Regions from separate parts of the Bacillus sp. CGMCC 1.16607 genome, predicted to be linked through region 3. Evidence: riboswitches for the same ligand, from Rfam matches in the RefSeq annotation. Region 3 holds a riboswitch; each other region holds the start of a gene.
What was found. A riboswitch is a leader RNA that binds a small molecule or an ion and turns the genes downstream of it on or off. The one in region 3 is predicted to bind S-adenosylmethionine.
Positions count from the first base shown of each region.

Region 1: it holds a riboswitch for S-adenosylmethionine, as region 3 does, so the genes downstream of both, ACFSO7_RS15765 (YezD family protein) here and ACFSO7_RS10365 (ABC transporter permease) in region 3, are expected to answer to the same signal.
Region 2: it holds a riboswitch for S-adenosylmethionine, as region 3 does, so the genes downstream of both, fbpA (Fur-regulated basic protein FbpA) here and ACFSO7_RS10365 (ABC transporter permease) in region 3, are expected to answer to the same signal.

Region 1 is NZ_JBHUJX010000022.1:145,662-156,039, forward strand. Features, by position in the region: gene ACFSO7_RS15750 (bile acid:sodium symporter family protein) at 1-422, shown strand, start outside; gene ACFSO7_RS15755 (ABC transporter ATP-binding protein) at 529-1,242, shown strand; gene ACFSO7_RS15760 (ABC transporter permease) at 1,235-2,386, shown strand; SAM riboswitch class I at 2,521-2,626, shown strand; SAM riboswitch class I at 2,708-2,813, shown strand; gene ACFSO7_RS15765 (YezD family protein) at 2,878-3,030, shown strand; gene ACFSO7_RS15770 (PPC domain-containing DNA-binding protein) at 3,223-3,732, shown strand; gene ACFSO7_RS15775 (MetQ/NlpA family ABC transporter substrate-binding protein) at 3,729-4,547, shown strand; gene ACFSO7_RS15780 (methionine ABC transporter ATP-binding protein) at 4,595-5,608, shown strand; gene ACFSO7_RS15785 (methionine ABC transporter permease) at 5,612-6,283, shown strand; gene ACFSO7_RS15790 (enoyl-CoA hydratase/isomerase family protein) at 6,295-7,071, shown strand; gene ACFSO7_RS15795 (alpha-hydroxy-acid oxidizing protein) at 7,090-8,238, shown strand; gene ACFSO7_RS15800 (CaiB/BaiF CoA transferase family protein) at 8,275-9,450, shown strand; gene ACFSO7_RS15805 (RNA polymerase sigma factor) at 9,581-10,114, shown strand; gene ACFSO7_RS15810 (hypothetical protein) at 10,098-10,378, shown strand, end outside.
Region 2 is NZ_JBHUJX010000012.1:157,027-167,404, forward strand. Features, by position in the region: gene ACFSO7_RS07975 (hypothetical protein) at 1-197, shown strand, start outside; gene ACFSO7_RS07980 (BsuPI-related putative proteinase inhibitor) at 318-1,067, shown strand; gene aspA (aspartate ammonia-lyase) at 1,210-2,634, shown strand; gene ACFSO7_RS07990 (MFS transporter) at 2,900-4,117, opposite strand; gene ACFSO7_RS07995 (VOC family protein) at 4,275-4,628, shown strand; gene ACFSO7_RS08000 (nuclear transport factor 2 family protein) at 4,654-4,998, shown strand; gene ACFSO7_RS08005 (multicopper oxidase domain-containing protein) at 5,062-6,126, opposite strand; SAM riboswitch class I at 6,414-6,522, shown strand; gene fbpA (Fur-regulated basic protein FbpA) at 6,615-6,770, shown strand; gene ACFSO7_RS08015 (L,D-transpeptidase family protein) at 6,833-7,327, shown strand; gene ACFSO7_RS08020 (hypothetical protein) at 7,411-7,548, shown strand; gene ACFSO7_RS08025 (MFS transporter) at 7,583-8,821, opposite strand; gene recQ (DNA helicase RecQ) at 9,032-10,378, shown strand, end outside.
Region 3 is NZ_JBHUJX010000018.1:34,571-44,948, forward strand. Features, by position in the region: gene ACFSO7_RS10360 (ABC transporter permease) at 1-3, opposite strand, end outside; gene ACFSO7_RS10365 (ABC transporter permease) at 6-932, opposite strand; SAM riboswitch class I at 1,160-1,268, opposite strand; SAM riboswitch class I at 1,389-1,498, opposite strand; gene ACFSO7_RS10370 (alpha/beta fold hydrolase) at 1,691-2,566, opposite strand; gene ACFSO7_RS10375 (hypothetical protein) at 2,721-3,284, shown strand; gene ACFSO7_RS10380 (YcnI family copper-binding membrane protein) at 3,651-4,292, opposite strand; gene ACFSO7_RS10385 (copper resistance CopC/CopD family protein) at 4,342-5,931, opposite strand; gene ACFSO7_RS10390 (sensor histidine kinase) at 6,187-6,978, shown strand; gene ACFSO7_RS10395 (response regulator) at 6,980-7,624, shown strand; gene ACFSO7_RS10400 (short chain dehydrogenase) at 7,728-8,327, opposite strand; gene ACFSO7_RS10405 (MFS transporter) at 8,345-9,661, opposite strand; gene ACFSO7_RS10410 (amino acid ABC transporter ATP-binding protein) at 9,916-10,378, opposite strand, start outside.

The sequences.
Region 1 (10,378 bases), on a different contig from region 3:
GGACAAAGGGCAAAGTGAAAGAGATTTGGAGTCCGAGACTAGCGCCAATTTCTAAAATTGGTCTTGCAGTTGTCGTTATGTTAAATGGTGCCGTTGTGGCACCTCATTTACGAGTGATTAGCGTAAAACTCATTGTCATCGCGATTGTTGTATTCGTCATTGCTATGTCTGGATATTTTCTTGCTTTTGTTTTAGGAAGAGTGTTTAAACAAGATCAAGGAACAGTGATTGCATTGATATTTACAGGCGGAATGAGAAACATCAGTGCAGGAGCGGTTTTAGCCGTTTCTTACTTTCCACCTGCAGTTTCGGTTCCAGTTGTTGTGGGGATGCTATTTCAACAAATACTCGCATCACTTAGTGGATATTTATCGGATCGGTACTATCATCAAAGAGTCTCAAAACAACAACTCAATATGTAAAATATGTATGATACTTGGGAGGAGTGTTTTTATAGCACTTCTTTTTCTTTTAAATTAAGAAACCTTTTCAAATTTTTTCCGTATAAAAAAGCGGAGGGGAATGCAGATGTCACTAATCTCAATAAATATTAAACAAGCAGGCTATGAAAAAGATGAAGCAATGATTCAGGATATACAGTTTTCAGTAGAAAAAGGTGAACTCATCGGTTTAATTGGGGCAAATGGTGCGGGGAAGAGTACAACGATAAAAAGTATTCTCGGATTAATTCCTTTTATAGAGGGGGAAATTATAAAGAAGGAGGAGACCATTACCTCTTATCTTCCTGAGAGACCAGTATTTTATGATGACTTAACCTTACAAGAACATATCGATTTTATTGCAGCTGTTGAGCAAATTACAGATGAAGAAGTAACTGACCGTGTCATGCCATTATTAAAAAAATTTAAAATGGCCGAACATATTCATGAATTGCCTGCCACCTATTCAAAAGGAATGCAGCAAAAAGCAATGATTATATTAGCCTTGATGACTCAACCTGAGATACTTATTATCGACGAGCCGTTTATTGGGCTAGATCCAATCGCCACAAAAACTTTATTAGAAATCATTCAAAAGGAAAGAGATCGTGGCGTTGGTATATTAATGTGTACCCATGTATTGGACACAGCTGAAAAAATTTGTGATCGTTTTGTGTTAATAAATGCAGGTCACTTAATTGCAAATGGGAAGCTAGAAGAATTCCGTACAAGCTGTAAAATGCCAGAAGCTTCTCTTTTCGATTGCTATCATCATTTAATAGATGGTGATAGTGATGAATAGTTTTCTAGTATTTATTGACCGAGTGAAACGAGATTATTTATATCAATATCGTATCATTAAAATCGTTTTAGACTGGACAATTATGTTATATTTAGTAGTTCCAAGTTCAATTATTGCTATTTTTATTTATCGTTCTTGGTGGTTGGAACTTCCAACATGGAGTGAATACTTGTCTATTTACATACTTATTTCCATTGCTTTTTTAGTCAGTTGGGCTGGGAGTTTTCGTACTTTTGTTAAAGAAGCAGATGGGATCTATTTTTTAAAACATATAAAGAAATTTTTGAATATGAAGAAATGGGCATTTGCCTTTTCGTTAGGGAAAGCGGCTTTTCAAATTATTTTGTTTGTCATCGTTGCTCTGCCCTTTTTATTTCATCGTTTTTCATACGATACTTTAGAAATCGTAGGATTTTCGTTATTTTACATCGGCCTAACTTTTTTGATTATTTGTATCAAAACGGTATTCATTTCTAGATTTACGGGTTGGATAGAAAAATTTATCTTGTGGTTGATTGTGATTACCTTATTTTTATGTAATATGTTCTTTTTCTCACCCCTAGTATTTCAGCCAGTATATTCATTCGCTTTAGCCATTCTATTTATAGGTATATCACTGGCACTTACGCTCCCAAAGGTGTCTACAACGAGAAATTTCCAAGAAGAAGTAAGAAAAGAAAATGAAGAACGATTACGTTACTTGAATATTATATTCAGAGCATCTCCAGAAATTGAAAAGACAAAAACATCAAATAGGAAAAAGCCATTACTATTTCGTCAGTCTAAGAGAGTCTTCAAGAAACGCACAGCACAGAACGGTTTTATCGAGCTATTTTTAAAAATGATTGGCAGGAATTTCGCGTATTTAAAGGGGTACTTTCAAATGATCGGGACAACTGGCGTGGCCATAGTCGTATTACCCCCTGTTCTTTTTAAGATCATTATCTTAATTGGATTCTCTCTTTTTATTTTGTATTGGATAAGCAATTTATGGGATAAACTCATTTTAGCGCATCCTAATAGTAAACAGTATGTGAGCCATGAATCATATTATCAGGCTAGATTAAAAGCGAATCTATTTTTTTCGATTCCAGCGATTTGTTGTGTCTCGATTATTTTTCTCGTAACCATGTTAATCAAATAATCCCGATAATGGAAAAGATCCACGTAAAGTTGGTCAACTTTACAAACAGAGTTGGCATATTCTTTTTAAAAAAATCAAATTTGTTGTTGACAATTTTTAAATAGGTATTATAGAATCAACAGTATCATAATTAAATCTTATCCAGAGAGGTGGAGGGAACTGGCCCTTTGAAGCCTCGGCAGCAGACTCCTTTTGAGAACTGTGCCAATTCCAACAAGCGTAAAGCTTGGTAGATAAGTTAAGAGATGTCATCTTCCGTCCCTTCTTATGTTATCAAGTTAACATAGGAGGGATTTTTAATTTATATAAAAAAATAAAATTTTCTTATCAAGAGAGGTATAGGGACTGGCCCGATGACACCTCGGCAACAACTCATTCGTGAGAACTGTGCCAATTCCAGCAAGCATTTAAGCTTGATAGATAAGAAGAGTTAGATCACTTTGACCTCTTCTTGCCGTTGCCAAGAAGAGGTTTTTTATATGGAGGGTAATATGAAAGAGATTAATCAAAAAACTTTAGATCATATCATTGATACATTAAAAAAATTAGAATTCGGATCGGTAGTCGTTACTGTACATGATGGAAAAATCACTCAAGTTGAATCGACTGAGAAAAGACGGTTTACAGATAAAAAGATTGATTGAAGTAGGTAAAATGATAATGGAAAGTGAGTAAACACGTTCCAATTTAAGAACTAAATATTCCCGGGCTGACTGGACGACCAGAGGCCCCAATAAGACTTACATAAAGTATGTAAGCCTTATTGGGGCCTTTTTCGTTCAAAAAAGAAGGGGTTCTATTACATTTTTGGAGGTGACATAAATAATGGGGTAAGAATTCATTGTGCTGTTGGAGACACTGGAAAAACAGTAGCGGCCCGACTGCTACCTGGCACTGACCTGATAACAGGAATTGAACAGGTATGCAAAGAAAATGGGATAAAATACGCCTCTATCTTAAATTGTTTTGGCAGTTTATTGCGATCGGGATATTTTTATTTAGTCCCGAAGGTAAATTCGAAGATTGGTGCTGGATATGGTGAACTTAATGAAGTGGAAGGTCCAATTGAATTTTTGAATGGAACGGGTGTGGTTTGTCAGCGTGACAACCAATATGAAGTTCATATTCATGGCACGATGTGTGACCATAAAGGAAATGTTTTTGGTGGACATCTTGTAAAAGGGAAAAATCAAGTTCTGACAGTCGATCTTGTCCTGGTCGAAATAGAAGAAATGGCCCTTCTGCGCCAATTTGATGATGAGACAGAAGGCAACCAATTCTATCCAGTCAAATTGGGTGAAAGTGAAACGACATATTTAAAAAACAAACAGGAGGAAAGCAAATGAAAAAGCTAGCAATCATTTTATCTTTAATACTATTAGTAGGAGTTCTTGGAGCATGTGGAAAAACGGCTTCTGGGGATGGGAAACATTTAAATGACAAGAAATTAAAAATCGGAGTGACTTCAGGGCCACATGAACAAATTGTTGAAAAAGTAAAAGAGGTTGCTGCAAAAGAAGGCTTGGAACTCGAGCTAGTCGTCTTTTCGGATTACATTATGCCAAATACTGCATTAGCTGAAGGTGAATTAGATGTAAACAGTTATCAACACAAACCGTTCTTAGAGAAATTTAACGAAGACCATGATACCGAATTAGTAGAAGTAGCTAAAACCATTCTAAACCCAATGGGAGTGTATTCTGACAAGTTTGCTAGCATTGAAGACCTACCAAAAGGAGCGAAAGTAGGTTTACCTAATGATCCTACAAACGGAGCACGTGCTTTATATATTCTTGAAGAAGCAGGAATCATAAAAATTAAAGAAGATAAAAGAGAAACAGCTTCGATCTATGATTTAGAAGAAAACAAGCTTGATTTAGAATATATTGAATTAGACGCCGCTCAAATTCCGAAGCAATTAAGTGAACTAGATGCAGCTGCCATTAACACGAATTTTGCTTTAGAGGCTGGACTAAACCCGAAGAAGGATTCCATCCTTTTAGAGTCAACGAATTCACCATATGTTAATTACCTTGTAGTGCGTGAAGAAAACAAAAATGACCCAGTACTAAAAAAGCTTAAAAAGGCTTATCAGTCTGAAGAAGTAAAGCAATTCATCGAGAAGACATTTGGTGGTTCCGTCATTCCGAGCTGGGATTAATAAGAAGAGGTGATTCATCACCTCTTTTAAAAAGGGGGAACAACAACATGATTATATTAAAGAATATTTCCAAGAAATTTGAAACGAAAAAAGGGATTGTAGAAGCCGTAAAAGATGTTAATATCCACGTCCATAAGGCAGAAATTCATGGTGTGATTGGCTATAGTGGTGCAGGAAAAAGTACCTTGATTCGCTGTGTTAATTTACTTGAAAAACCAACGAGTGGTCAAGTTTTTATAAATGGAGAGGAAATTACCACTATATCTGCTAGTCATCTACAAGAAAAAAGAAAGAAAATAGGGATGATCTTTCAACATTTTAATTTATTAAAAACAGCAACAGTCTTTGATAATATTGCTATTCCATTAAAGCTAATGGGAGTGAACAGGGAAGAAATTCAAAGTCGGGTAAATAAATATTTAGAAATAGTAGGATTATCAGATAAACATAATGCCTACCCCGCCCAGCTGTCAGGGGGGCAAAAACAACGTGTCGCCATTGCAAGAGCCCTTGCTGGGGAGCCAGAAATTTTATTAAGCGATGAGGCTACAAGTGCTTTGGATCCTGAAACAACGGATTCCATTTTGGACTTATTATTGAAAATTAATCAAGAATTAGGAATTACAATCCTCCTAATCACACATGAAATGAATGTCATTCAAAAGATTTGTGACTACGTATATGTTATGGAGAACGGTGAAGTAATTGAACAAAACTCTGCTATTAACTTGTTTACAAAGCCCAAAAAAGAGACGACGACGAAGTTTTTAAATACGATCTCGCAACGAAAGTTATCCCCTTCATTAATCAAACAATTGAAAGTGAAAGGTTCGGTGCTACGACTTACTTTTGTCGGGGAATCAACAGGGCAGCCGTTACTAGCTTTAGTAAGCAAACAGTTTAACGTCAAACCCAATATTTTAACAGCTAATATTATTGAATTAAAAAATGGGATTGTCGGTAATTTAGTGGTTCACTTAATTGGAGATCAAAATGAAATCGACCAATCTATACAATTTTTAAAAGAACATGGTGTCGGTGTCGAAGAGTTGGAGGGATAATCAATGGACAGATTTGAGACATTTACTGAGCAGTGGATCCCGATTATTGGTAAGTCATTAGGAGAAACGTTTCAAATGGTTTCGATTTCTCTTGTGTTGTCTGTTTTAGTCGGAACTGGGCTTGGTATTCTTTTAGTGTTAACAAGATCTGGTCAACCGCTTGAAAATAAATGGACCTATCATGGATTAAACCTATTGATTAATATTATTCGGTCCGTCCCCTTTATCATTTTATTATTCTTTATCTTACCTTTTACAAAATGGGTTGCTGGAACAACGATAGGGGTAAAAGGAGTCATTGTTCCTCTAGTTATTTATACAGCTCCCTATATTTCTAGATTAGTAGAAACAGCCTTATTAGAAATGGACCATGGTGTCATTGAAGCGTATCAAGCGATGGGGATTAAGAAGAGACATATCATTTGGAACGTTATGTTAAGGGAATCAAGGTCATCGCTTGTTCTAGGACTTACGATTGCAACAGTAAGTTTAATTGGAGCAACCGCGATGGCAGGTTTAGTTGGCGCGGGAGGACTTGGAGATTTAGCGTATCGCTTCGGGCATTTACGATATGAGGTTGACGTGATGTATGCCACCGTGTTTATTTTGATTGTGATCGTACAAAGCATTCAAACAATAGGAAATAAATTAGCTACACAGTTGAAAAAGGACTAGAGGGTGAGATTTTGCCAAAAGAGCTTTATATTGAAAAAACTGGATCGATCGCTACGTTGATTATCAATCGACCAGATAAAAAGAATGCGTTCACTTTAGCCATGTTTGAAAAATTGCCCATTTTAATAGAAGAAGTTGAACAGGATTCTTCTATTAAAGTGCTTATCATTAAAGGAATTGATCAAACGGCTTTTTCAGCTGGTGCTGATATTACAGAGTTTTTGGAAAATCGCTTCTCAGAAAAGAAGGCGAAAGAATACAATGATAAAGCTCTTTATGCCGTTGATAGGCTATATCGATTTTCTAAACCAACCATTGCTGTGATCCAACGTCTTGCTGTTGGTGGAGGGCTAGAATTATCACTTGCCTGTGATTTTCGCTTTGCCTCCGATGATAGTCTACTGGGAATTCAAGCTGCTAAACTCGGATTTATTTATAACTTAACGAGCACGAAAAGATTACTAGATACGGTAGGACCATCAAAAACAAAAGAGCTACTTTTCTCTGCAAATTTAGTTGATGCAAAGGAAGCTTTGCGAATCGGATTAATAGACTATGTACAGAGCAGCGATGAAATACAAGGGCAAGCATTGCAATTGGCCGAGCAATTAGCAGAAAGGTCAACCGTATCGACTACTGGAATGAAAAAGGTGATCCAATCCATTTTAGATGGAGCTATCGAAGAGGATGAGGCGATTTCTTCACTCATATTGAAATCATTCCATTCAGAAGATTATAAGGATGGGATTCAAGCATTTTTGGAAGAAAGAAAACCACAGTTTAAATAGAATGGTAGGGAATAAATAATGAGTACGAAAACAAAAGAGAATGATGCCTTTCTACAAAGTATTAACTCATCAGAATATTTTCCGATTTCGTTTGAAGAGTTGGAGCAGGAAGCAAGAAAGAAAATGTCGGTAGGCGGTTTTGGTTATGTTCGATCGGGGGCTGGTGGAGAAGAGACGTTAAGGAAGAATAGCGATTCCTTTTCAAAGCTTTCGGTCATTCCTAGAGTATTGTCTAATGTATCCAATGTGGATACGAGTATTACTTTATTTGGTCGAACATACCCGTATCCGTTTTTATTAGCTCCAGTAGGAATGCTTAAGCTTGCACATGAAGATGCTGATTTGGCTGCAGTAAAAGGGGCATCCACTCACAACATTCCTTTTGTGTTAAGCACAGTTTCGAGTTATTCCATAGAAGATGTGGCTGCGGTTGCTGAAGAAAGTTCAAAATGGTTTCAACTTTATTGGTCAAATAATGAAGAAATTGCTTATCATATGGTCGAACGGGCAGAAGAATCAGGTTATGAAGCCATTGTATTAACCGTTGATACGGTTATGATGGGCTGGCGCGAAGAAGATATGAAAAATCGGTTTTCTCCATTAAAACAGGGAATCGGGAAAGCGAATTACGAGACAGATTCAGTTTTTCTAAATTCCTTAGAAAATCAAGATTCTGATGCAATCATCGAAGGAATTCTTAATAATATTCATCATCCTACACTTAATTGGAAGCATGTCGCCGCTCTAAAAGAGAAAACATCTTTACCTATTTTATTAAAAGGAATCCTTCATCCGGAAGATGCCAAATTGGCAATCGAAAATGGCGTGGATGGTATTATCGTCTCGAACCACGGTGGCAGACAGCTTGATGGAGTTATTTCAGCCATCGATGCCCTTCCTCAAATTGTAGAAGTAGTTAAAGGAAAGATTCCTGTTCTTTTAGACAGTGGAATTCGTCGAGGAGCTGATGTAGTAAAAGCACTTGCCTTAGGTGCAGATGCCGTTCTTATTGGCAGACCATTCGTATATGGTCTAGCTATAGCTGGTCAAAAAGGTGTAGAGAAAGTGCTCGAACATTTTATACAAGAAACAAAAGTTTCTATCGCTTTGGCTGGTGTTTCAAAAGTTTCAGATCTTCCATCAGTTAAAGTTATTAAAGAAAGTTGATCAGGGGGGGATTTTTAAGAAAGAGGAGTGAGACCAATGAAGCAAGCGTTAAATGGCCTCCGAGTCATTGATTTATCTCAAGTATTGGCGGGTCCTTATTGCACGATGGTTCTTGGGGATATGGGAGCAGATGTGATTAAAATTGAAAAGTTCCCAAACGGAGATGACACTCGTTCAATGGGGCCATATACAAAAGATGAAAGTTTTATGTATATGATGGTGAACCGCAATAAAAGAGGAATATGTATCGATTTGAAAAGTGATGAGGGTAGAGAGGTTCTCTATGAACTTGTTAAAACAGCAGATGTTCTGGTAGAAAATTTCCGACCAGGTATTACCACTAAATTACATATCGATTATGAAACATTAAGAAATATAAATCCCGAACTTATTTACTGTTCCATATCTGGCTATGGGCAAACAGGACCCTACAGCCAAAAGGGTGGATTTGATATTATAGCACAAGGAATGTCTGGTTTAATGGATATGACCGGCGAGAAAGGCGGAAAACCTGTTAAAGTAGGAATCGCCATTCATGATATCGCAGCGGCAGAAAATGCGATTCGCTCTATTTTGATGGCTTATATTCATAAGCTAAAAACAGGTGAAGGTCAATATATCGATATATCACTCGTTGAATCTGGACTTGCCTGGACAGTATGGGAAGCAGCAAGTTATTTTGGAAATGGTGAATTACCTAAACGAAATGGAACAGCCCATAGGGTTTCTGCCCCTTACCAAGGATATAAAACAAAGGATGGATTGATATTAATTGGTGCAGCCAATCAAAAGCTATGGGAAAAGCTTTGCCTCAACGTTATTCATACACCTGAATGGATTACAGACCCTCGTTACTTTACGAATAGTCTGCGTAATGATCATGTCGACGAGTTAGAAGAAGAGTTAGAAGAGATATTAATCCAACAAACTTCAGAATATTGGCTTGACTTATTAGAGAGAAATGGAATCCCATCAGGTCCCATTTATTCATATGATCAAACATTAAATGACCCCCATATTAAAGAGCGGAAGATGATTCTTGAATACGAGCATCCAGAAGCTGGATTAATGAAAACATTAGGTTTCCCAGCTAAATTTTCAAAAACTCCAGGACAATTGACAAAGCCAGCCCCCACACTAGGCCAACATAATGAGGAAATATTACAGGAATCAGGACTTTTCAGTGGAAAAATAAATTATAATAGAAGATAGTATAATTCCTTTAAAATAACTCACAAGCAGTGAGTTATTTTTTTTTACTTAAAATCTTTTTTCTAGTGTCACAATTATTCATTTCGTACGACTGATTAGTAATAAAGAGGAAAAGTAGGTGAAAACTGGTTTGAAAAAAAATAGAGAGCAGCTCGTTATGGAGTGGTATGAATTATTTTATGATGATCTGTATCGATTTATTTTGTTTATGCTAGCAGATAAGCAGTGCTGTGAGGATTTAGTTCACGATACATTTGTACGCGCATATTCAGCATCGGAACGATTTGAAAATCGATCCAATGTGAAAACGTGGTTATTCAGTATAGCTAAGCATGTTGTAATTGATGAAATTAGAAAACGTAAGCGAAGAAGGTTATTTTCAATCATTGGATTGGAAAAAGAAATACCATCTACAACAAATATCGAACAACATATTGAAAACAAAGAAGCGGTATTAGAACTTATGAATTCTATTTATCAATTAAAATCTAATTATAGACTAGTAATTATATTGAAAAAGATTGAAGAATGTTCCACTAAAGAAATTTCTGAGATTTTGAACTGGTCAGAGGTCAAAGTTCGTAAAACACTCTCAAGAGCAATGCAAGCACTGATGAAAATGGAGAATATTGAAGGAGGTGGCCAAGTTGAACAATCAATTTGAAGATCGATGGAAGCAACTCCAACAAATTGAACCAACAAGGAATCAAAAGGACGCTCTGAGAGCTAGAATTCGAATATCTATTCAAGAACACCCTTCATCTACGATCTCGAAAAGAATGATTCAATGGAAAAGCATCGTATCTGTTTGTCTACTTCTTCTAGTATGTGGGGGATTACTCTGGGCATTATTACAAGATGGAAAGCAACCACAGCCTCATTTAGCCGTTCAACCGGAGAATGAAGATGTCTATTTTAGTTGGAAGTT
Region 2 (10,378 bases), on a different contig from region 3:
CCAATTATCAAATCATATCTGACAAAATTATTTCAGCCTTTAAGGGGGATAAATGGATTTCATTCCCGTCGAAAGAAGGATTACGAAAAATCGACTGCACAACCATTTTCTTAGAAAAAATCATGTATTTTCAAATTGAAAAACCAACTAAGGTTCTGTTGGAAAAATACAGTGAAGAGGATTATATCACTTGGTAAAATAGATCAATCTAAAATCGAGTATAGATTTTCTTAAAATTCCTAAGTAACCTAGTAACTTTTTACAAAAAATTTCGTCTCTTATAGTGCCGGCATTAAAACTAATTGAGGTGCAATGAGATGAAAATCAAGAGCAAATTATCAAATATATTATCAACGTTAATCATACTATTTACCTTAACAGCTTGTGGAACAACAAATATAGATAAGGATGAAAAGAATAAGGTTGTAAATGGATCAAGCCCAACAACTGAAGACAAAAAACCAGCTGGAATTGTCGCAGGAAAGCTAACATCTAGTCTTGAGAATAATAGCCAGAATGGAAATTTCAGCTTTATTTTTTCAATTAAAAACGAAAAAGAAAAAGAAGATATCCTAAAATATAGCAGCACGCAACAATATGATTATTCTTTAAAAGACAGCACAGGTATGGTTGTGTACACATACTCCATGGATAAAATATTTGCTCAACAAATGTCAGAAACAACATTAAAGCAAGGTGAAATCATTTCGATGGAAATCGATTTAACTGAAAGCTTAAATCAACTTAATCCCGGGACGTATCAGTTGGAAGTTTGGTCAACAGCTATCGATCAACCTAACTTAAGAGAGAATACTGAAATTAACTGGGGGGGCATTGGAGAAGGTATGGAGGAAGACGGTAAACTAAAAGGCTTCCCTGTCACTTTTATTGGATTAATGGATAATAACTCCATCGAAGTTCTCAATGAAGAGGGAAATCCAGAGCATTACAGACTATCTGAAAAAGTTAAACCTGATATTGCATTATTTAAGAAGGATGATAAAATCACGATTTATTATAAAACAATTGATGGGCAGAAAGTTATTGAACAGGCGACGAAAGATTAATAGGTTATTTAAAGAACTGCAAAAAAAGCTGCAGTTCTTTCTTTTTATCTATTCTTTTATTCATTTCATTTGGAAAGCAAGCGATTATCCATTATGATGAGAGTGTGGATTTAATTAGCAACAAATCATAGGGGGATACATAATGGAAAATGCAAAATTTCGATTGGAAAAAGATTTTCTTGGTGAAAAAGAAGTTGATGTAAATGCATACTACGGTATTCAAACATTACGTGCAGTGGAAAACTTTCCGATAACAGGATATCGAATTCACACTGAATTAATAAAAGCAATGGCTATGGTGAAAAAAGCGGCTGCACTAGCAAACATGGAGTCAGGTCGACTGTACCATGAAATAGGTGAGGCAATTGTGAAAGCTTCCGATGAAATCATTGAAGGTAAACATCATGATCATTTTATTGTTGATCCGATACAAGGTGGGGCAGGTACTTCCATTAACATGAACACTAACGAAGTTATTGCCAATCGTGCTCTTGAAATCATGGGCAAAGAAAAAGGGAGCTACATTCATTTAAGCCCGAATTCTCATGTAAACATGGCGCAGTCGACAAACGATGCTTTTCCAACAGCTATACATATTTCTACATTATCATTACTAGACTCTTTACTTGTAACAATGAATAAAATGCATGATGTTTTTTCTAAAAAGGCGACTGAATTTGATTCGATTATTAAAATGGGAAGAACTCATTTACAGGACGCGGTGCCGATCCGACTTGGACAAGAATTTGAATCATATCGTCGCGTGTTAGCTCGTGATATTAAACGTATCAGCAACACTCGTGAGCATTTATATGAAGTGAACATGGGTGCGACAGCTGTTGGGACAGGCCTTAACGCAAACCCACAGTATATAAAAAATGTCGTTCTACATTTAAAGGAAATTACTGGATTCCCATTAGTAAATGCTGAACATTTAGTCGACGCGACACAAAATACAGACGCATACACTGAAGTATCTGCATCTTTAAAAGTGTGTATGATGAATATGTCTAAAATCGCTAACGATCTTCGCTTAATGGCATCTGGTCCTCGAGTTGGCTTTAATGAAATTTCCTTGCCAGCTCGCCAACCTGGATCTTCGATTATGCCAGGAAAAGTCAACCCAGTTATGCCAGAGCTTATCAATCAAGTTGCTTTCCAAGTTATTGGAAATGATCACACGATTTGTTTAGCATCTGAAGCTGGCCAGCTTGAACTTAATGTAATGGAACCAGTTCTTGTCTTTAACTTAATTCAATCGATCAGTATTATGAACAATGCATTCAATGCCTTCACTGATTTCTGTTTAGAAGGAATAGAAGCAAATGCTGAGAAGTTAAAAGCGGATGTTGAGAGAAGTGTTGGAATTATCACGGCAATTAACCCGCATCTCGGCTATGAAGCAGTGGCGCGAATTGCTCGTGAAGCGATTCTCACTGGAAAATCCGTTCGTGAGCTTTGCTTAGCTTATGATGTATTAACCGAGGAAGAGCTTGATTTAATTTTAGATCCTTATGAAATGACACACCCAGGTATTGCAGGGGAGTCTTTATTGAATAAAGAGTAATAATTAAAAACGAAAGCTCCGTTTATATGGAGCTTTCGTTTTTTCGTTAATGTCGTTCATAAAGGAAATGAACGACAAATTAAGGTGTTGTGCAATCGAAATGCCATTCATAAGGCAAATGAACGACAAAACTAGGTAAATCTGTAAACGAAATGTCGTTCATAAGGCTAATAAGCTACAAAACTAGGTAAATCCGCAAATTAAATGCCTTTCAGTGAGATAATTAATGACGATAATACTCAAAAAAACATAAGAACAGAGCAGACTATGCACTTTGATTTAAACTAGTATTCTTTTTCTTAATTCGACCTGCATAGATGGCTACAACCACACAAGTTGTGATTAATGTACCATGAAAAACCCAAACCATTTTTGCCAACGATAAGCTTTCTAGTAAAATAGGGGCAACAACAAACCCAAGTGCGAAACCTAATGATTTCAAAAGCATACCTACTCCAAAGATCCTCCCACGAATATGATTCTCCGTTTTTTGAAGAATCGTCGCATGTAATGTCGTAAAGCAAGCATCAAACACTCCAGTTAAAAGTGCAAACGGTAGGACGAGCCATAAATTATGATTAGATAGAAAAATAATGAACCCGGTTGACATCAAAATGGCCGTCAAAAAGCAGGCATAATAAAGTCTATTACTTTGTAAAAATTTTAATTTTGGAAGAATGAGCGTGGCCATCACAGAACCAATTCCCCAAACGCCCCAAATTAACCCATAGAAAAAGCTTTGTTTTGATGCATTGATACTTTCCGCAAGTAATGGAATTCCTAAATTATGTGATGCACCGGCAAATGCCCCAACTAAGAAAACGATATTTACTAAAAATAACATTGGCACCAAAAGGATATAGGAAAAAACTTCTTTTAAATCATTTCCAATATCAACTAGTTTCTGTTTTACTCCGCTTCCAATGGCCATCTTACTAACTGAGGAAGTTTGCCATTTCATTTTTATCAAGACAACAGCTGATAAAATATATGTAATAGCATCAATGACAAGGGTAATTTTATATCCAAGGAAATCAGTAATTACTCCAGCACCGATAAAACCACCAACTAAGCTTATTGAAGTTAAACGTGCAATTAATGAATTCGTTTCTAGAACTTTATCTTGACCAAAAATTTGCGGAATTTCCGCACTATAGCTTACAGCGAAAAAGCTACTAGTAAGTCCAATCAAAAAACAGACAATAATAATCATGATTGGATTTGGAAATGGGATTAAACAAAGAATGATAATCGCTCGAAAAATATCAGTATAAATCATGATTTTTCGTCGATCAAAGCGATCCGCAATGACTCCAGAAAATAAACTAGAAAGAACTCCACCGAGCGTTCGAAACGCCATAGTAGCTGCTAACCAAGCAGAACTGCCAGTTGCCACATACATCAAAACATTGATGGCTATCAAATCCATAAATGTCCCAAGGTCTGAAAAAGCTTTAACATATAGAAAAATTTTGCGATTCATAAATACTCCCTTATTCGTAGTGTTTTCTAATTTATTTTAAATAGTTTGAATTTATTTCGCAATACGAAATTCTAAATATTCAACAATTTCGGTGCAGGATTATGAAACAAAAAAGCGAATGTAATTTAAAGTAGATAATTTAATGGAGGTGTTTTTTTTGAATCATCCAATTTTAAACCAAATCGGAACAGTATTTATACCAGTTAGTAACATAGAGCTTGCAAGAGATTGGTATTGTGATATATTGGGAATTCAAGCAGAAGGAGAAATACAGTTTGGTCATATTTATGTTATCCCTATGAATGGTACGAGAATCGTTTTAGATAGTAAGATTTTTTCAGAAGAAAATATTTTAAATTTCCCGTTATTCCATTTTAATACAACAAATATTGATGATGCCTATTCATTTATAAAGCAAAAAAAGGTTCATTTATTAACTGATATTCAACATAATCACTATTTTAATTTTAAAGATCCTGACGGGAATACACTGATGATTTGTAAATGTTAATTCCAAATAAGGAGAAACAGCTATTATGATAAATAAAACACCAGAACAACTTGCTCAGTTACAATTGGATGCATACAATTCTAAGCAACTACAAGAGTTTATCGATCAGTATGACGATAATATTGTCGTATTGGAGTTTCCATCTAACAAAGTATTGATGGAAGGGAAGGAAGCATTTACTGAAAGATATCGGAAACTATTTTTAGATAATCCAGATTTAAATGCAGATTTAAAAAATCGTACCTTCATGGGGAACCATGTGATTGACCACGAATATTTAACAGGGAGAGCAGATGGGTCTACTGGGGAAGCGATTGCTATATATGAAGTGAATGATACACATATAGTAAAGGTTTGGTTTATTAAATAACCTATAACATAAAAAGTAGCGACCTGGAATTACAGGTCGCTACTATCAAAAGATTAATAATGTTTAATGCCCACTTGCTACACTACCATCGTCTTTCCCATCCTTTGTTACTTTCAAGATACCAACGGCACCTTTTGTTGCATGGTTAAATTGGTGAGTAACGATCGGATAGTTTCCTTCTTTTGTGACAGTGAATTCGACGACAGCACCACCACTAGCAGGTAACATGACAGTTTGCATGCCTTTCATGTGATTAAATGGATTTCCATCTATATATACATCATCGAAAATGGTCCCTACCACGTGGAAACTGCTTACTTCATTTGGTCCAACATTGTTGACATAAAATCGAACGCGATCTCCCACTTTAGCAATAAGAGGAGTGTCTACTAAACTAGTTGTTGTCCCATTAGTATTTAATTGACCTTCTTTAAGTGCTTTTGTTGAAAAAACGACATTTGTAGGGACTCCATTTTTAAAATCTTCAAGATCATTGTATTTATACCATTCATTTTGAACGATAACGAATTCACGGTCTATTTGGCCATCATTTGGATAACCATCTTTAGGCTTAACAATAATGACTCCGTGCATACCGTTCGCAATATGTGAAAGAACTGGCTTTGTTCCACAATGGTACATAAACACCCCAGGTTTATTGGCAGGGTAAGTAAACGAACCGCTTTCATTAGGCATAACATCAATGAAGTCTTTAGACGGTGCTGCGTGTACAGCATGGAAATCCATACTGTGTGGAATCGAAGGGTCCATATTCTTTAATTTAAAGTTAATGGTATCTCCTTCGTTAACGACAACGACAGGACCAGGCGCTTGCCCATTGAATGTCCAGGCTTTATACACATTTCCTTCACTAATCTCAATATCTGTAATCTGAGCGGTCATTTCCACATTCACTTCATTTTTACCAATACGTTCAAGCTTTAACGGAACAGGTGGTTGATTTAAATCTTTATGTGTTTCAATGAGGTTTGGAGTTGAAGCAGTCGTTTCAGCTTTTTTTTCTTGTTGTGGTTTTACAGATGTGGTATCAGTATTGCATGCTGTTAGTAATAGAATCATAGAGGCAGTAGTTAGAGAATATTTCCATAATTTTTGATGAACCTTCATGTTATTTCCTCCTAATAAAAAATTATTTTAATATGTGATTACAAGTTAATTGTATTCTCTGTCATGAATGATTAACGTGACTGCCATCACGCATTTTGAAAGCGTATTTGAACGTTATGTGAACTACTTCACATACATGTGATATATTCCACATTGTTGAATATTAGTCCCTATTTTTATAGTAATAATGTTATATCGGGAAAATTTAAATTAAGTAAATATTTTTTTGGTACATTAATATTTGACATCACAATGGAAAACCATTATAGTAAATTCCAATTAAATATTTCTTATCCAGAGAGGTGGAGGGAATTGGCCCTAAGATACCTCGGCAACAGGCACTACTTAGTGCACTGTGCCAATTCCAACAAGTGTTATTTGCTTGATAGATAAGAGGTGCGGTCGAAGAACATAAATAACCCCTTCTTGCTATTGTAAAAGCGATAAGAAGGGGTTTTTTATTTTATGATTAGATCGGAGGCGTGGTTATGAATATTTTTCGCGAAACAGAAGAGGAAACGAAGAAAGAGTTTCTTATAAATGAACTATTGGAAATGGGAATTTTCAAAAGTAGAAATTTACAGCTTTTCGAACTATCTTTAGCTGAATTGGAAGAGGAATATCAAAAATTTAGAGGAAGTTAACTAAATAGGCACTGGCAGCACTCCCCTTGCATATTGTAAAAGAAAAAAGGTGTGGTGGACAAATGCTCCATACGGTTAAGCTAGGTGAGTATTTGGCTTTAATTGCCTCTAATTATCGAATCTCATTACAAAAATTATTGGCTGCAAATCCAGGAATCAATCCAAATCATTTATTTGTCGGTCAAAAAATTCAAATACCCGGTTTGCCTGATCCAAATACGATTCCTTATCATATTCAAGTTTCTTTAGGACAAAGAAGACTAACATTATTTCATCACGGGCAAATCTTTAAAACGTATCCAATTGCCGTTGGAAAAATACTTACTAAGACTCCGTTAGGTGATTATGTAATCGTTAATCGCGAGCCGAATCCAGGCGGACCGTTCGGAGTTCTATGGTTGTCCCTTTCAAGACGAGGCTATGGTATTCATGGAACGAATAATCCATCTTCGATAGGTAAGGCTGTGTCTCATGGCTGTATTCGCATGCAAAATAAAGATGTATTAGAATTGGCTGGTTATGTTCCGAATGGTACAAGAGTCATCATCCAAGCATGATTTTTTGGGGATATTTTCTAATGTCCTGAGGGATGCTAGTGATAGGCATCTTGTTTGAAATAAGAAATATAGGGGGCTACTATGTGAAGAATGAGCCTAAATTTCCTTCTAGAGAACATCTTGATCAAGCTTTTACCATTCTTCAAGACAAAATTACGAGAATAGCAGTAGAGGAAGAAGAGGAAATGCTGCAGATGGAACAAGAACAAAATAAAACGTAAGATGGTTCTCTCCTAAGAGGACCATCTTACGTTTTTAAGGATTCAAATTCGGAACTTTTTGAAGGATCTTCTTATGTTCCTTTATTACATTTACACGTAATGACCATAAAAGAAAAATCAAACCGAAGAGGAAATATAATGAACCATTAATAACACCCATAGTTCTTGGATCGAAGACCTCGAGTAATACTCCGGTTAAAAACATTGAAAGTCCTAATAAAGTATTCGCCAGTGTCGCAGATAAACCAAAATACATTCCTTGTAATTTTAACGGAACTGTTTCCATTACGACAGTATCAATTAGCGTATTGCTAACACCACCAAAGATGGTTAAAATTCCAAATAACAAAACAACAAGAGCAAAAGATTGAGATTGACTGACGATGAACAAAATTAAACCTTCCACCATCATACAGATAAAAGCGAATAACAGGTAATGACCCTTTATCCATTTCGTTATTATTGGACTAACGATGAACCCCGTGCCAAGTACACTGTACAAAATTCCAACTCCCAAGTCAGCCGCCTGAAAAGTGTCGATCGCATACACACTAATAAGCACATTTTCAATTCCATTTGTTAAAGGTAGGACGAAATCAACGGTTACAAGCATGAATAATAATGAAGAGGAAAGGATAACTGAAAACAAAGTAGTAGCTTTTACTTTTTCACCGTTTACTTTCGTTTCTTTTGCGAAATTAGATTCTAATGTAGGGATCTTCATGATGATCAAACCTGCAATTAAAAACGATAGAATATTGATGACAAAGGCTGCCTTAGCTCCAAAAACAAATGAAACCAATCCCCCAGTTAAAGCTCCAAATATTAACACAAATCCTAAAAGAACCTGTTCCCATGAATTCACTTCCTTCATATTTTTCTGATTAATAATTGCTGGTATACTTGCTCTTCTTGTTGGTGAGTAAAGCGCTTCACCACTTGCTAATAAAAAGGAACCAACATAAACAATCCACATATCATCTGGACTATTTATCCACAAAAATGACAGAGCAATAAAAATTCGAAAGAAATCAGTCATCATTAACAGTTTTTTACGAGTCAATTTTTCTGCTATTGTACTGCTTAATGGACCAAAGAATAGGAAGGGCAGCATCCTTAAGGCTAGAGTGATTCCGACTGATAACCCAGATCCAGTCATTTGTAAAATTAAGGTCAGTAACGCGACTTGACTAAATCGGTCACCAATCCCGTTAATTATTCCTGCATAAAACAATTTTTGATACGATTTTTCAGCTTTAAATGCGTGAAACATAAAATCACCTTCATTCATTTGATTGACATCTAATTTAATAATCATCTAATTAGATAATAATCGAATTGGATGATAAAAGAAACTATTTTTTGGGAAAATTTCATGGTTTAGTCACTTAGGATTGAATTTATCTCAGACGTGAAGGCAGCAGAGAGTGTATAATAGATGAATACAATTACACTAGTCTCCTAGTTAGAGGAGGATTTTTTCATGTTACAAACAGCGCAACAAATATTAAAATCTCATTTTGGCTATGATGAATTTCGTCAAGGTCAGAAAAATACTATCGAACATGTTTTCAGTGGGCAAAATACATTATGTGTTATGCCAACAGGTGGAGGGAAATCGCTATGTTATCAAGTTCCAGCCCTCGTATTTCCAGGGACAACCATCGTCATTTCTCCACTTATCTCCTTAATGAAGGATCAAGTAGACACTTTGGAGCAACTAGGTATTGCAGCCACTTATATTAATAGTAGTTTGACGCAAAAGGACATTCAGGAACGGATGATGTTGGCTAGAAAAGGACACTATAAGCTCCTTTACATTTCACCAGAGCGTCTAGAGTCGGGACTTTTTCTAAAAGAATTAGCAGAAATTGAAATTCCGCTTATTGCAGTGGATGAGGCACACTGTATTTCTCAGTGGGGGCATGATTTCCGCCCAAGCTATATGTATATCTCAAGTATCCTAAACCATATTCAAACGAAACCAATTGTACTTGCGTTAACAGCAACCGCCACTTCACAAGTACGACAGGATATATGTAGATCATTAAGAATCGAAAATGAAGTAGTTACGAGCTTTGAACGGACCAATCTATCTTTTTCCGTGGTAAAAGGGCAAGATCGTGATCGTTTTTTACTTGATTATGTGAAAAAAAATGCAAACGAGTCGGGGATTATTTATGCAGCCACTCGAAAAACAGTCGATCAGTTATACCAAACACTGCAAAAAGCGAAGCTACCTGTCGCACGTTATCATGCTGGTCTTAGTGACAATGAACGTTTAGAACAACAAAATGCCTTTTTACAAGACGAAAAGCCGTTGATGGTCGCAACAAGCGCCTTTGGAATGGGGATTGACAAATCCAATGTACGCTATGTCATCCATTATCAAATGCCAAGAAATATGGAGAGTTATTATCAGGAAGCAGGAAGGGCTGGGCGTGATGGACTTGAAAGTACTTGTATTCTGTTATATGGAGCAAGTGATACGCAAATTCACCGCTTCCTAATTGACCAAACATTAGACCGCGAACGAATCTCAATGGAGCTAGAAAAACTGCATCAAATGGTTGGCTATTGTCATACGGAAAACTGCCTCCAATCGTGGATCGTCGAGTATTTTAATGAAGCTTCACCTGGAAATTGTGGTAAGTGTAGCAATTGCACCGATACTAGATCAGCTGTGGATGTGACAAAAGAAGCGCAAATCGTATTATCATGTATCATAAGGATGGGACAGCGTTTCGGAAAATCTACAGTAGCTAAAGTTCTGACCGGTTCAAAAAGCAAAACAATTATGCAATTTAATTTTCATACCTTAACTACATAT
Region 3 (10,378 bases):
CACGCTTATTCACCTCCACTAGATAATTTAATACGCGGATCTATTAATCTGTAACAAATATCAATAACAAACAAGGTCACGATTAAAATCACGCTATAGAAAATTGTTGTTCCTAAAATCACGGGATAATCACGGTTAAAAATACTATCTACAAAGTATTTTCCGATCCCTGGAATAGCAAAAATCTTTTCAACAACAAAGGTCCCTGTAATAACTGCAGCGAATAGCGGACCTATAAACGAAACGACCGGAATAAGAGCATTGCGAATCCCGTGTTTCCAAACAATTTCAAAAGTTGTCAAGCCCTTTGCTTCAGCCGTCTTAATATAATTTTGATTTAAGACTTCTAACATGCTGGTTCTTACAAAACGAGCGATAATGGCTAAAGGTCCGACTGCTAAAGCAAGAGTTGGCAATAAGGTATGTTTCCATGTTCCCCAAGAAGCAACTGGCAGAAGTCCCCATTCGACTGCAACATATTTAATAAGTAAGGGAGCGAAAATAAAGCTTGGAACAGAAATTCCAATAATAGCTATAAACATTGATTGATAATCTAACAATCTATTATGATGAAGGGCTGCCATGACACCTAGACCAATACCAAAAATAATAGCCAAGATAAGAGATTGAATTCCCAATATTGCCGAAGGAGCGAATCCTTCCAAAATTAGCGTATTTACATCTCTTGTTTTTGATTGAATCGAAGGACCTAAATCTAACTGGACTAAATTTTTCAAATAAAGTATGTATTGGATCGGTAAAGGTTCATCTAAGTTGTATTTTGCTCGCATGTTTTTTAATGTTTCTTCTGGCAATGCTTTGGCATCTGTTGCGAACGGATCGCCTGGAATGTAATGCATAATAAAAAATGTAAGTGTAACAATAATCCACAGGGTAACGATCATTGCCATTAAACGTTTAAATATAAACATCATTTTCAATCAACCCCTTACAAATAATTAGTTTTCCTATAAGAATACTATGAATTATAGTTTGAAAAAGCCCTAAATTAATTTCCACTTATCCCCAACTCACAACTTGATCAATTAAGTTGGTTCGAGCCAAAATGAAACCTTTTCCACTTCATGATCACTCCTTATACAATTGAAAAAGCCCCTCACCATAAATAAGATGAGGAGCTTCTAGCGAACAAATACTCATCTTATCTTTCAGGTTATTTCTTCCTGATGGAATTGGCACAGTATTCTTTTCAAGAACCCGCTGCCGAGGTTTCATAGGGCCAGACCCTCCACCTCTCTGGATAAGAAAATTATTAAATTTTTAAATAATAATATAATTATTCTAAAATAACAAATTACCTAAATTTATTTTCAAAACAGAAAATCCTCTTCTTGAAGAAAGAAGAGGATTGAATAATAAATCGTCTCTTCTTATCTTTCAGGTCTTGTCACCTGATGGATTTGGCACAGTATTTTCTAAGGAGAATCTGCTGCCGAGGTTTCGCAGGGCCATGTCCCTCCACCTCTCTGGATAAGAATTAAATTATTTAACTATTTAACAAAACTAAGGATAATACGTTTCTCTTACATAGTCAACCATTTTATTATTATTTTCTCAAAAAAGTTTCATTGTTAATGATAAGGGAAAGGTTCTTATACCGATATTTTTTATTACCGGGCTTTTACATTATAGGTGAAAGAATCGAAAATTAATCTATGAATCATTCAGACTAATAATACGTTTTTATAAATGAAATCATATCACGGTTTATCTTCTTTAGCATTTCTTCGGAAGCGAAATGGCCCATATCGTAGAAATGGCTAGCAGTAATATTAGGAATGATCTTTTTAGCTGTTTCTATCATTCTTTCACCTGGAAAGAAAATATCCTTTTTCCCACCAATAATCATTGTCGGAGCTGAATATTTATTGAGCTCGCTTGCTGTTGTCAGCTTTGGCATTTCCTGTTCTAATTTGGTACTTCGGAATATCTCCATAATAATGTCAGCATCCATATCCTTCATGCAATAATCTGACATTGCATCTGCTATTTTTTTCATATACTTTTTATTTCCCGTCATTTTTAAGCTTAGAAGTGGAATTAATATTTTTCTGATCATTTCTATCTTTGACCCTAGTAAAATTCCAGCCGGGGCATATAGAATTGAACAAGCTATTCTTTCGGGAAAATAGGTAGCAAGGCGTAAGATAATTCCCCCACCATAGGATGGACCCGCAAATGCAGCCTTTTCAATTTGAAAATGATCCATTAAATCAAGGATCCACAAAGCAAAACTATTATCTTTTGCAGATATTCTTGTTTCTGAACTGTATCCTGGATGACCTATTGTATCAGGTGAATATACACGGTATTCTGACAGTAAGTCGGAAAACCATGATAACGTCATTGGATTAATACAATTTCCTCCTTGGAAAATAAATAGTGGTTTTCCCTCCTTCGGTCCGGTTACCAATATATGCGTTTTACCATACCTAGTTTCCACATACTCTCTTTCAAACTGAACATTAAATGACTTTAAATATATTTCATAATATGATTGTAATTTCTTTCTGCTATCATCGTTTACATAGATCGTATGACTCATAATAATGACCTCACTTCAATTTGACTCTTTCACTATGATTTCTGCTTAAAGAGAAAATTTCCTTCTTTCGACAACCGGACAATTTATTTTGGAATGTTCAATCTTTGCCTTTCATATGATAAAAGGGAAACAAAAGGAGGAGTCATTCAAAAAAATGAATGTATTTCATTGGTACGTTATTTTCACATTATTATTAACTACTTTGTTATCTATGATTTTTGCCATACGAAAAAAATCAACTTTAGTACATATGCCTGGGATGGTTATATCGATGTATTTAGGTATGAATGTTGGTTTAACAGCAGGAGTGCTTTTCGGATCTATTTATCAAGGAAACTTGTATCTTTCAACGATACTAGCAATGCTACTTGGAATAGTAGCAGGAACTCTATGTGGATTGATTTTTGGCGTATTACCCGCAATAGAGGGATTTATGGCTGGTGTAATGGGTGGAATGATGGGAGCTATGCTCGGAGAGATGATCACCATCCCGCAATCTTCTATCATGATTAAAATCTTTCTAACCTTAACCTTATGTACGATTCTCCTCTTTTTCATTTTACCGAAGCATTCTGAACATGATGAGATTAAAAATAAAAAATGGTTCTTGAAACCTATTGGGATTATCGTATTAATAGTATTTTATTTAATCATTGGTAATCAACTGAAGTCTTTTCCATCAAAATCTACACCGCAAATGGAACATTATCATCATTAAAAAGAGTTAGGACAGGTTGACCTCATTTAATAAGGTCGTCCTTTTTTATGTAAAAAATGTACTAATTATGACGAAAATGTGAAATCGGCGGATATACTTGTGTTTTGGACGGATATATGAAGAAAAGTGACGGATATACGGGAAAAACGGCGGATATATCACCTAACTGAGCGGATAAAATTTTAACAAGTGAAAGCAGTAAGTATTTTGTAAATAAATTGTAACTAGATAGTGCGAATGTTAGATATTTGATCAATTTTCTATTAAAATAACACTCCTACTAAAACAAAAAGCCTAGCGCAATCCACGCTAGACCTGTCAAAATCAACATATATTAAATCAAAAATCTGCAAAACTACATTTATGCTATTTTTTCTTAAAAATTGAAACTCCAAATGCAAGCAAGCCTACGATTAAAGCAGCGATGGAGAGGTAAAGTGGAGTCTTTGATTCGTTTGTTTTCGTATTTTCATCTACTGCTTGTTGGGCAGAATCTGAATTTGCTGATTGGTCCGCATGTGTTGCACCATGATCAGAAGCAACTGCCTGATTAACAACAGTCACAGAGGCAGGATGTTCAGCATCCTCTGCACCAACCCATTCTACAACACTTCCATCCTTATATGTTTGATAAGCTTTCCAAACGATTTCATTCGCGTCGTCTCCAACTTTTCCTTGCATGTTAAATTGCCCGAATTCAGTTGGTGAGAGACCTTCTCCTTCCGTGGTCCACGTAACACTTGTTATTTTTCCTGAAGTATCTTTTTGCACTTCATATGTCCAACCTGGTTTAGGTTCAAAGCGGGTAATGTTTACTTCTTCAGAAAATTTCACTTCGACCTTTGTTGTAGGAACTTCTTCACTTTCAGATGGTACTCGAACAGTAAACACTTCATATTTTCCTTGTGATGTTTCCTTTGGCTGCACTGTGACGTGAGCACTTGCTACTCCAGCGTAAAGAGATAAAGCACCTATGATTGATACGGACAAAGTTACTAATTTTTTCATGATAAATCCCCCATTGTTGTCTTATATATTTGTCTAACAAAATTGGTTTTTAGTAAACAACGAAATCCTTACGATATACCATCTCATTATCATCTGAGTCTAATATTCGAATCTCTACCGTCCAGTTTCCTGCAAACGGAAGGTATGGTCCATCGATCATGTAATGAACACTCGGTGCTTGTTCATAGTCTGGAAATGGTATTTGAATTGGAGCCACCTCTGGATTGTCTTTGTTTTTTAAAATTAATTCGATCCGTTTCATTTTAATTTCAGCTTTATCCGAACTTGCTTCCACCATGAAAGTATTGGTACCTGGAATTTTTGGCGAGATATTTGCTGTAAACCCGATATTTCCATCCTGCTCATGCCATGCAAATGGTTTGTTCTCAGGTAGTGGGCTTAGGTACGTGAAAATCCCTACAATACATAAAATTAGAATCATTAAGGCAAAATCTACTTTCATCAATTTACCTATCATATACTCATTCTTTTTGGTTAAATAATGGCGTAGTATACTACCAAGTAAGATGATCAAAAAAACAAGGCCAACTTTGGCTAGGAGGTATTTCCCCCACTGAGTATAAAGTACATATGGTAATTTAGGCAGGAAAATAAAGGATAAAATAGAACCTGTCACAATGAGAATCACGATACTAAATAGGGCTGCTTTAGAAAATATTCGCAAAAACTGACCAGAATGTTCATCATGCTTTTTCCAATAAATAAGAATATACAATAATCCACCCGCCCATATGGCGGCGGCAAGCAAGTGAATAAGATCCAATGAAACGGTTATTAACCGCGGATCATAGGCCATTGAATGGCCATTTATACTCTTTGCAGCTAGTAAAATGAATGCCCAGGCTCTATCCACCCACGTATGGCGCAGCAAAATAAAAAAGCCAACAAAAGATAAAAGCATGGAAGCTAACCAGGTAATGCCAATTGTCGTTCCAAATAACAGGGAGATTAATTCTCCTAAGTTCCAGCTATCTAATAATCCCGAAAATTGCACATATCCGAATCCAATATTGGCTAGAAAAAAGAAAGACAGTAAACAAATCACCCATTTTCGATTAGTTCGTCTTACTTTCTGTGACTGCAACAAAATCACTTTGCTTACAGTTCCCCACATGATCCAACCTGTAACCAAAAGCAGTGCGATAAAATAAATAATCCTTACAATAAAATTCAGGATAGATCCTTCAGCTTTACTTACATCCTGCTGAGGAGTGTTTATTTTATCAGAAACCTCCCCAATCGAAATCATATATGATCCTTTCACAGGATGCCCGTCCGCTGACAATACGCTATATGAAACGGTGTAAGTCCCATTGGCTAATGATGGCAAATTCTGACTTAATTGTTTCTGATCGACACTTAACTCCGTCTTACTTTTACTAATTGACTCACCGCGGTTATTAAACACTTTAATCGAATAAAGTTCATCTTCCAGTCTTTCATTAAACAAAAGAACAATTTCTTTTGGAGAAGACAGGATCTGATTGTTTGGAGTTGGAGTAGCTTTCTCTAACAATGCATGAGCATTAACGCTCTGTGGTATGATAAGAATGAAAAATAAGAGCATGAGAGAGATACTTTGCTTCTTGATAAATGGCTGTCTTACATAAGTTAACATCCTTTTCCCCTATTCCCCCATTCTACTAGCACCTTCACACAAGAGAAGTTTCAAAAGTTCCTTCCCTATAAAATTAGTAAATTTCTTAAAAATTTCATATGACTCTTATGGGCTATTTTTTTAATAAAATGAGCTAAAAAGTTCATTGAATAGACATAGTACAAGTCATAAATATAGTGAAAAATAGAAATTATGTTTTAGCTTTGATATTCTAAAGAAGCTTCACAGATACATTGAATAAAGGGGAATAACACGATGTCGTACCGTAAATTGAAGATATTCACCATACTCATTCCAACTATATTAATAGGTGGGTTTGAGTTTTTCCGTCACAGTGTTTTACTTCATAATCTTTCTATGGATGCTGGAAACTTTTTTATTACGATATTAACATTCATTATTTCCTACGCTTTTGCGACATGGATGTTCAGAACAATCGATAAGAAAAATCAATGGATAACAAAGGAACGTGAAATGCGGGCCATTTACGAGGAAAGAGAAAGATTAGCAAAAGAATTACATGATAGCATCGCACAAACTCTTTTTTTACTAAAAGTACATTTAAAAAAAGGAAAAGTGGAAGAAGCAGGTGCTCTTGTTAATTCAATTGACACCCATTTACGACAAGCCATTTTCAACTTAAGGATAAGCCCAGAAGAACAAGCTTCTTTCTCAAATAGAATAAAAAACTGGCTCGAAGACTGGAGTACCGTCTCTGGAATAGATGTCGAGATTGACATACTTTTGAAAGAAGCATATTTTATGCCTTCAGAAGAGATTCAGCTTTTTGGGATTATTCAAGAAGCATTTAATAATATTAGAAAACACTCTGAAACAAAGGATGTATATTTTAAAATACTTACGCATGATAAAGATTGGGAAATGAATATTCATGATCACGGGAAAGGGTTTGTTTTAACTGATATTCGTTCTAATCAATATGGGGTCGCTATGCTAAAAGAGAGAGCGGAAAGATTAAATGCGGAAATGGAAATCAAGTCAGAATTGAATGTCGGAACAATAATTATGTTGAGAGGAATAAAATAAGATGAGCAATCCCTTTCGAGTATTAATTACAGATGATCATCCTCATGCAAGAGAAGCTATTCTAGAAATGCTAGCGGATGATCCTCATTTTATCATTGTCGGTCAAGCAAAGAATGGACAAGAAGCCATTGAGCTCAGTCGGCTTCATTTACCAGATATCATTCTTATGGATATTGAAATGCCAATGATGAATGGCTTAGAGGCTACAAAAGTAATTAAAGAAAAATACCCTTTTATTAAAATCATTATGTTGAGTGTTTCTGATAATGTTGCTGATTTGTTCACTGCGATTCAATACGGGGCTCAAGGATATCTTCTAAAAAATATGGATCCAGATGATTGGCTTCAATATCTGCACTCTGTTGTCGAAGGTTCTGTTGAAACAGCTCGTGAAATGGCTGGAAAGTTACTCTATCAATTTCGGGAGAAGGATATGCAAAATTCTCCAATCATAAAATCATTAACGCCTAGAGAGAAAGAAATTCTTTTGTTAATTACGGAAGGGATTACGAATAAACAAATTGCCGATCAATTGTTCATTTCGGAAAATACGGTTAAAAATCATATAAAAAATTTATTAGAGAAACTAAAGCTTGAAAACCGTGTTCAACTAGCTTCTTATGCAATTAAATACTTTAAGGCTTAGTTAATTTTTAAAAATTATGACCTTTAAAAGGAAAAGGCAACTGTAAACAGATGCCTTTTCCTTTTAAAAAACGTCTTTAACAAGCGTTAATTATTCTTTTCTCTCAATACACCGTATACGTTTGCCCTGTTTGGCCACCTTCAACACTTTTTCGGAAAGCTTTCGCCACCCTTCTAGCAGGAACAGGCTCAAATCCAGGAAAATATGGACCATATTTATCTAGTGATTCCTCTATGACATTTGGGCTTACATTATTAATTCGTATCCCTCGGGGCATTTCAATTGCCGCGGACTGAACGAAAGCCCTAATCGCCCCACCTACCATCGCCGATGACACCCCGCCCACAATTGGGTCATCCATGATGATCCCTGTTGTTAAGGTAAAGTTGCCTTGATCATTTACATGATTTAATCCAAGTAAGACAAGATTCATTTGACCCTTTAATTTACTTTCTATCGAAATTTCATTATTTTCAGGAGTTAGTTCCTGGAGTGAGCCAAAGTAAGTTTTCCCTGTTGTACTTATAACAGCATCCACTTTACCCACTGATTGATACATGTTTTTAATGCTTTCTTGTGAAGTGATATCAACATAGACATCTGCCTCGTTTCGTCCCGCTGTAATCACTTCATGATTTGATGCCAATTCTTTTCGCACCGCACTTCCAATCGTTCCTGTTGCACCTATTAAAAGAACTCTCATTTTAACTCCTCCTAAATCTATTTTTTATTTAAAATCACTAACACACTTATTAAAGAAAGAATGGCTATTAGTATATTGATATGAACATATCCATTCGAACTTAACGCGATGAGAATACCTGCGACTGTTGGTCCCATTGTAGAGCCCATGGATCTTGCTAAACTTAAATACCCAATTGCTGAACCTGTTTCAGTTGGTTTTACGTTTTGAATCATCACGACATTTAAAGGTGATCCGATAATAATTCCAATTCCAAAACCGATTATCGTTACCGCGATGATAAACAATGTAAAGTTTGGTGCAAAAGCGATGAGTAATGCGCTGGCTAATGTTAGAGAGAATCCAATTGCAATTGCCTTTTTTGCACCAATTTTTGTAACTAAATATCCGCCAACCATTGAGGCAACCATTGAGGCGGCAGCTAATGGTGTCACACTTAAAGCGGAATAGCTCTTATTTAGTGAAAAATGATTTTCAATAAATGAAGGTAACAGATTGATAGTACTTGCCATAATAAAGCCCGAAAGCAGGGATAATATTAATACAATTAATGTGTTGAAATTCTTAAAATAATCGATATTTAAAATTGGATCGACCGTACGTTTTTCAAGTTTTGCAAAAAATGGAACTAAGACAACTCCTATAAGCATTAACCAAACATTCTTTAATGTAATTCCTAACATAATCATAAAAATGATGGCAATCAGCATGATTATGCCGTAATAATCGATTGGTTTCTTGACAATTTGTTGTTGAATCTTAATAGGTGACATGAAAACTAAAACAATAATGGAAATTGGGACATTGATTAAAAATATCCATCGCCAATCAAAATTTCCAATAATTAGTCCTCCAGCAATCGGACCTAAAATAGTACCCAGTCCGAAAACAACTCCTATTAGCCCTAACATTTTGGCACGTGTCTGATCTGGAAAACTCATTGCAATGAAAGCTGCAGTAATTGGAAATATACCTCCTGTACCTACAGCCTGAACAACTCTTCCTATTAAAAATAGGATGAAACTTGGAGCAAAAGCAGATAAAAGAGATCCTAAACTAAATAATGTAATTCCGATCATAAAGATCTTCTTTCTACCGAAACGGTCAGACATTTTTCCCATTAATGGAATACTGACTGAAAAAAATAAAGTGTAGATGGTGAAACTCCATACCCCCCATGAAGCTTCTATACCAAAGGCTTTATTGATGGAACTAAATGCTGGTCCAACAATTCCATGATCCAACGCTCCCATGAATATTCCTGTTAAAAATAATGCTAAGGCCATATGTATCGCCATTTCCGGACTATTTTTACTTACTGCCGCTGTGTTCATTTAATCGCCTCATTTCTAATCATTTTCTTTCGATGATTTATTTATACCATACCCCCATATAGTATGTAAAGTAAGTTATTAAAAATTCACCATTTTTATAATGAATTTTTTTAGATTGATTAAATTTTTATCTGTTTTCCTATCTGCCACTACTAGTGGGGTATTTTTCTATTGTAATAAAATAGATATTCAATAGATATTAACTATTTCTTAAAAAAATCTTAAATGACCACCTACAAAAAGTAGGTGGTCATTTATAGGGCAAGCTTTGTCATGCTGCGTTTTAGAAAGTTTCTAGTTCGGTCAAATTGGGGGTTTGTAAAAAGATCTTCTGGATGACCTGTTTCAACTATTTCCCCATTATCCATAAAAATAGCTCGGTTTGCCACTTCTCTCGCAAATTCCATCTCATGTGTCACGACAATCATTGTCATATTTTCTTCAGCAAGTTGCTTCATAACTTGCAGTACCTCCCCCGTTAATTCAGGGTCCAAGGCGGAGGTCGGCTCATCAAACAACAAAATTTCAGGGTTCATCATAAGCGCCCTGGCAATGGCCACTCTTTGTTTTTGACCACCAGAAAGAGTTGTCGGATAAGCATTTGCCCAATCGGAGAGCCCAATTTTTCCTAGTAGCTCTGTGCTCTGCCTTTCTATATCTACATTTAATTCTTTCTTTACCATTCTAGGTGCAAGCTCAAGGTTTTCTTTAACTGTG